One region of the Streptomyces sp. NBC_01717 genome, then DNA from elsewhere that is predicted to be linked to it. Evidence: predicted binding sites of a transcription regulator. Region 1 holds the regulator's gene; the other holds the start of a gene.
What was found. Region 1 encodes HspR, which represses chaperone genes until heat shock. Its sites were predicted from a motif close to TTGAGNNNNNNNNNCTCAA; they were not measured.

Region 1 (3,413 bases):
GGGGCGGCCCCTGCGGCGGCGAAGGAAGAGAAGACAGACGACGAGGAGAGCGGTGGCACCGAGGAGGTCTGACATTTCGTCCGACCACCGAGGGGCCCACCGTCTGCCCCGGCGACCGGCCCTCGGGCCGGTCGCCCGGCCGATCGTCCGGAAGGAGGGACGTCGATGAGCACGAAGGACTTCGTCGAGAAGGACTACTACAAGGTTCTCGGCGTCCCCAAGGACGCCACCGACGCAGAGATCAAGAAGGCGTACCGCAAGCTCGCCCGCGAGTTCCACCCCGACGCCAACAAGGGCGACGACAAGGCGGAGGAGCGCTTCAAGGAGATCTCCGAGGCCAATGACATCCTCGGCGACTCCAAGAAGCGCAAGGAGTACGACGAGGCGCGCGCCCTCTTCGGCAACGGCGGCTTCCGGGCCGGTCCCGGCGGTGCGGGAGGCAACTTCAACTTCGACCTGGGCGACCTCTTCGGAGGCACCCAGGGCGGCGGAGCCGGCGGCCCCGGTGGTTTCGGTGGCGGCGGCGGTCTCGGCGATGTCTTCGGCGGCCTGTTCAACCGGGGCGGCGGTGCGGGGACACGTGTGCAGCCGCGCCGCGGCCAGGACATCGAGTCCGAGGTGACGCTCAGCTTCACCGAGGCGGTCGACGGGGCCACGGTCCCGCTGCGGATGTCCAGCCAGGCGCCCTGCAAGGCGTGTTCGGGCACCGGCGACAAGAACGGCACCCCGAGGGTCTGCCCGACCTGTGTCGGCACCGGCCAGGTGTCGCGCGGCAGCGGCGGCGGGTTCTCGCTCACCGATCCCTGCGTGGACTGCAAGGGCCGGGGCCTCATCGCCCAGGACCCGTGCGATGTCTGCAAGGGCAGTGGACGGGCGCGTTCGTCGCGCACCATGCAGGTCAGGATCCCGGCGGGCGTCTCCGACGGCCAGCGGATCCGGCTGCGCGGCAAGGGCGCTCCGGGCGAGCGCGGCGGCCCGGCCGGCGATCTGTACGTCGTCGTCCATGTCGACGCCCACCCGGTCTTCGGCCGCAGGGACGACAACCTCACGGTCACCGTGCCCGTCACCTTCGTGGAGGCGGCGCTCGGCGGCGAGGTGAAGGTCCCCACGCTCGGCGGCCCCCCGGTCACCCTGAAACTGCCGGCCGGTACCCCCAACGGGCGTACGATGCGCGCCCGGGGCAAGGGTGCGGTACGCAAGGACGGCACCCGGGGCGACCTGCTGGTCACCGTCGAGGTGGCCGTGCCGAAGGAACTGGGTCCCGAGGCGCAGGACGCGCTGGAGGCCTACCGGAAGGCGACCGCGGGGGAGGACCCGCGGGCGGAGCTGTTCCAGGCCGCGAAGGGAGCATGATGTGGACGGCCGACGACGTAATCCGTACCAACTGACCGATGACTCACCGGTGTACGTGATCTCGATCGCGGCCCAGCTCGCGGGCCTGCATCCGCAGACACTGCGCCAGTACGACCGCCTCGGTCTGGTCTCCCCGGACCGCACGGCCGGCCGCGGCCGGCGCTACTCGGCCCGCGACATCGAGCTGCTGCGCACCGTGCAGCAACTGTCGCAGGACGAGGGCATCAACCTGGCGGGCATCAAGCGCATCATCGAGCTGGAGAACCAGGTGGCCGCGCTCCAGCAGCGCGTCGCCGAACTCTCCGCGGCAGTGGACGGTGCGGCGGCGGCGATGCAGCAGCGCGAGGCGCAGGTGCATGCGTCGTACCGGCGTGATCTGGTGCCGTATCAGGATGTGCAGCAGACCAGTGCGTTGGTGGTCTGGCGGCCGAAGAGGCCGAAGGAATAGGCGCGGTTACGGCGTACGTACGACGGCCGAGGCCCGTCACCCGGAAACGGGTGGCGGGCCTTCCGCGTCGGTGCGGACGTCACCGTCCGGCTCAGCGATGCCCGACCGGACGATGAGCGCGCCCAGTTGGGTCCGGCTGGAGGCGTCGAGTGCCTGCATGAGTTTGGCGATGTGGGACCGGCAGGTGCGGACGCTGATGCCCAGCTTGCGGGCCACCGCGTCGTCGACGTGGCCTTCGACCAGGAGGCGCGCGATGCTGCGCTGTACGGCGGTGACGGGGGTGCCGGGGGCCGATGTGGGCAGTTGCTGGGTGAGGGGAGTGGCCTGCGCCCACAGGACCTCGTACATCTGGATCAGGAAGCGGATCAGGGCGGGGTGGCGGATCTCCAGGGCGACGTCCCGCGTGGCGTTTGCGGGAATGAAGGCGACCGCGCGGTCGAAGATGAGCAGTCGTTCCACGGTCTGTTCGACGGTGCGTACCTGGAGGCGGTCCGCGGGGACCTGGGCCAGGTACTCCTTGAGTCGGGGAGCGTACCGGGCCGAGTGCTGGTAGATGTGTCGCAGGCTGGCCCCTTGCTCGACCATGGACAGGGCGCGGGGCAGCGCCTCCGGCATTTGATTGAAGGGTCTGGTGCTGCCTGGCTGCATCGTCAGCACCTCCCTCGATGCTCCCGCCGTCGCGTCGCCGACGGCTGCCCTGATCTGTGGCTTTCCCTCGATGACGGTGATGGCGAGGTTGGGGTCCTCACTGACCACCGACGCCAGGGGGGCCAGCGAGTCCGCGAGGGCCGCGGTGCGCCGTATCCGTTCGTGGATCTCGCGGGTGACGGGCTGCAGCAGATGTGCCAGGGCGGCGGACGGTGGCACGGGGCGCATCCACGCGTCGTCCCGGGGGTCGGGGTGGACCAGGGCCATGTCGATGAGGCACGGGGCTGGTGCGAGGTCGGCGCGTGGGATCCGCCCCTTGCGGAGCGCCTCGGCGTAGAGCTGGATCGCGGAGTCACACAGCTCTCGCGCATCATGCGGGTGGACCGGAACTTCCCTGTCTACGGCCATCTGAGGGCCCCCCACTTTTTACAGTGCAACAAGCTGACGGTGGTGGAAGCGTAGTCATTGGGGGAGTGTTGCCGTGTCGGGGGTGATGAACTCCTCGGGAGCACAAGGGTCGTGGGGTCGTGGCTGTGTTCTCCCCCGTTGCGCGGTCACGGCACGCCTTCACGAAGGAAGCAGGTCGGACGCCATGTCGAACACCGACACACACAGTGGTTGCGCAGCGGCGATGTACGTGGCGGGTCAGTGATCCTGCTCAAGGATCCCGGACTGCGCTATGAGGTAGCCGAGTTGCGCACGACTGTTGCTGCCGAGCGCGGAACTGAGCTTGGCGATGTGCGCGCGGCAGGTGCGTACGTTCATGCCGAGACGGCGGGCGATGGCCTCGTCGACATGGCCCTCCACCAGCAGCTTCGCGATCGAATGACGTACGCCGGAGATTCCTTCGGGGGTGGGTTCGTAGGGGACCTCCTCCTGCAGCGGGACCGCGCGTCGCCAGAACTGCTCGAAGACCTTGACGAGGTACTCCACCATGCCCGGGTGTCTTAGCTCCAGCGCCACT
Region 2 (3,413 bases), 4.5 Mb from region 1:
GGGTTACGGATGATGAAAGCGCCCTTGAGGCACCGATGACGATTCGCCCCCCGGCAGCGACGGCGGCCGTCGCAACTCCATTCGCTGTGCTGGGCATCGGCACCGGACCGAACTCTCGGTTCCCGGTCGGAATCGATGCGGCGTAGCGGAGAGTGAACTGTCCGGGATTACATGTCCCCTGACGCAAGGCGGCAGCACCTGTTGCCGATTCCCCCCGTCCGGGTGGCGGGCTCCGTGGGGCACAGTCCGCCGGGCTTCATGTCCCGGTCGGACGAAGGAGTCGGCCAGGGAGGGTCCGATCAGCGACATCAAATGACCGGCGCTCACGTTCCCAGCCGATCCCGCGGGACCAGCGGCAGCAGAACCCGCATCGCCGCCTCAGGGTCGGTGACGGAGATCGCCAGCCTGCTGAACGGTGCACACCGGCGCAGTTCCAGACACAGCACCGGCCCGCCGGCCCGTACCAACGCGAAGTCCTGCCCCTCCTGAAGTGGGCGGATGCCCGCGCACAGCCGTCCAGGAATCCAGGTGCCCCGGCCGCGCCCACCACGGAGCGCCCGCCACCAGTCGGGCTCGAGATACAGCCGGCGAAGTGCCGATCCCGGTACCCGCACCTCGCGGTGGCGTGTCGCCGCCCTCTCCCACCATGAGAGGCGAACAACGATATCGGTGCCCTCCACTTCCACCCGCGCCATGACCTCTCCTCATTGTCGTGTTGCGAGGACGGCCGGATCCGGTGCCTCGTCCAAGCCCCTTCGCAATGCTGTGAACGCGGTCCTGGTCTCCATCGCGCCGTCGAGAATTTCCTCAGCAAGGCGTCCCTGGAACAGCCGACGGCTGCGGATTCCATGCCGGTCGGGGCTCGATGGCTCTTCTGCGGCCGACGACGACTCCGGGGCCGCCGCACGACCACAGGCATGTCCGACGACTCCGGTCCCGTCGTCCACAGGGCCGGCCGGGCGGGATGTCCTCTCGCGTCAGTGAGGCCACCGGGCCGAGTTCGCATCCTTTGTAGCCCGGTGGCGGCTTCGGTCCTTGGGATTGATCACATCGTCGGCGAGGCGGCGTATTCATCGCACTCTGCCGCGGCACTCACACCGATCGGCCGCGGGATTCTCGGTGATGCGGAACTGGTGACCCTGGCTATCAGGGCCCGCAGGGTCGAAACGCCGGCGAGCAGGCCGGTGACACGGCGAACGGGGACAATGGCCACAGGGAGTATCAGCACGTGGCCGCCCGGTACTCCGAGCCGGTTCGCCCCCGAATTGCAGGGTTGTCGGCGTCAGGGCGTCCCCCTCCCGGAGTGCGATCGACATCAGCGACGCCGCCCGCCTCGTCGAGCCGCTCGCTCACGCGCACCCATGCCAGGTGGACCGCCGCGATCCAGACAGAGAGGTGGACCATAATTGACCCAGATGCACTCAGGTTTTATCAATGGAAGAGCATCAAGCATTGCCGGGAAATGGAGGCAGTGATGGCACGGGCTGTGGGCGTTGACCTGGGAACGACGAACTCCGTGGTGTCTGTGCTCGAGGCCGGGGAGCCGACGGTCATTGCGAATACCGAGGGTGCGCGGACCACTCCGTCGGTGGTGGCGTTCGCCAAGACGGGTGAGGTGCTCGTCGGCGAGATCGCCAAGCGGCAGGCAGTGACGAATGTCGAGCGCACCGCGCGGTCGGTCAAGCGGCACATGGGAGAGGCGCAGTGGCGTTTTCCCGAGTCCGGCGACATCGATGGCAAGCGGTACACCGCGCAGGAGATCTCCGCGCGCGTGCTGCAGAAACTGAAGCGGGACGCCGAAGCGCATCTCGGGGAGGACGTCACCGACGCGGTGATCACCGTCCCGGCGTACTTCAACGACTCCCAGCGCACCGCGACCAAGGAGGCGGGCCACATCGCGGGCCTGAACGTGCTGCGGATCATCAATGAGCCGACGTCCGCGGCGCTGGCCTACGGCCTGGACAAGGAGAACGAACAGACGATCCTCGTGTTCGACCTCGGCGGCGGCACCTTCGACGTATCCCTGCTGGAGATCGGCGAGGGCCTGGTGGAGGTCAAGGCGACCAATGGCGACACGCACCTCGGCGGTGACGACTGGGACCAGCAGATCGTCGACCACTTGGTGAAGCAGTTCAAGAACGGCTACGGCGTTGACTTGTCCAAGGACAAGATGGCGCTGCAGCGTCTCCGCGAGGCCGCGGAGAAGGCGAAGATCGAACTGTCGTCCGCGACCGAGACGACGATCAACCTGCCTTACATCTCGGCGTCGGCCGAGGGCCCGCTGCACCTGGACGAGAAGCTGACGCGTGCGCAGTTCGAGCAGCTCACCGCGGACCTCCTGGAGCGCTGCAAGGGTCCGTTCCACAACGCGGTCAAGGACGCCGGGATCAAGGTGTCGGACATCGACCATGTGATCCTGGTGGGCGGTTCGACGCGGATGCCGGCAGTGACCGAGCTGGTGAAGGAGCTGACCTCCAAGGATCCGCACAAGGGTGTGAACCCCGACGAGGTCGTCGCCATCGGCGCCTCGCTCCAGGCCGGTGTCCTCAAGGGTGAGGTCAAGGACGTTCTGCTCCTCGACGTCACGCCGCTGTCCCTCGGTATCGAGACCAAGGGCGGCATCATGACGAAGCTCATCGAGCGCAACACCACGATCCCGACCAAGCGGTCCGAGACCTTCACGACGGCCGACGACAACCAGCCGTCGGTGCAGATCCAGGTCTACCAGGGCGAGCGCGAGATCGCGGCGTACAACAAGAAGCTCGGCGTCTTCGACCTGACCGGTCTGCCACCGGCCCCGCGTGGTGTCCCACAGATCGAGGTCACGTTCGACATCGATGCCAACGGCATCATGCACGTCGCTGCCAAGGACCTCGGCACCGGCAAGGAGCAGAAGATGACCGTCACCGGTGGCTCCTCGCTGCCCAGGGACGACATCGACCGCATGGTGCAGGAGGCCGAGCAGTACGCGGAGGAGGACCACCGCCGTCGCGAGGCCGCCGAGACCCGCAACCAGGCGGAGTCCCTGGTCTACCAGACCGAGAAGCTGCTGCAGGACAATACGGACAAGATCCCTGGTGACGTGAAGACGGAGGTGGAGGACGCGCTCACCGAGCTGAAGGAGAAGCTCAAGGGCGAGGACACCGCCGAGATCCGTACCGCCACCGAGAAGGCAAGTACGGCCGCACAGCGGATCGGCACCGCCCTGTACGCGCAGACACAGGCCGAAACCGGTGAGGGCGGCGCGGCCGACAGCAGCACGGCTGAGGGCGCGGGCAGCACCGGCGACGAGGACGTCGTCGATGCGGAGATCGTCGATGACGAGCGGAAGGGAGGCGCCGGATGAGCAAGGACCCGCACCTCAGGCATCAGGGTGAGCGGTCACCTGTAGTGGTGCGCGACGTGCGCAGGAT

Region 2: a site for HspR is predicted at 1,407-1,425, ahead of dnaK (molecular chaperone DnaK). Genes of this name have one in related genera too.

What each region holds. Positions count from the first base shown of each region.
Region 1 covers NZ_CP109178.1:4,522,471-4,525,883, reverse strand. The annotation lists gene grpE (nucleotide exchange factor GrpE) at 1-72, shown strand, start outside; gene dnaJ (molecular chaperone DnaJ) at 166-1,353, shown strand; gene OHB49_RS20455 (heat shock protein transcriptional repressor HspR) at 1,355-1,801, shown strand; gene OHB49_RS20450 (LuxR C-terminal-related transcriptional regulator) at 1,838-2,857, opposite strand; gene OHB49_RS20445 (helix-turn-helix transcriptional regulator) at 3,095-3,413, opposite strand, start outside.
Region 2 covers NZ_CP109178.1:8,980,680-8,984,092, reverse strand. The annotation lists gene OHB49_RS40590 (hypothetical protein) at 324-695, opposite strand; gene dnaK (molecular chaperone DnaK) at 1,475-3,346, shown strand; gene grpE (nucleotide exchange factor GrpE) at 3,343-3,413, shown strand, end outside.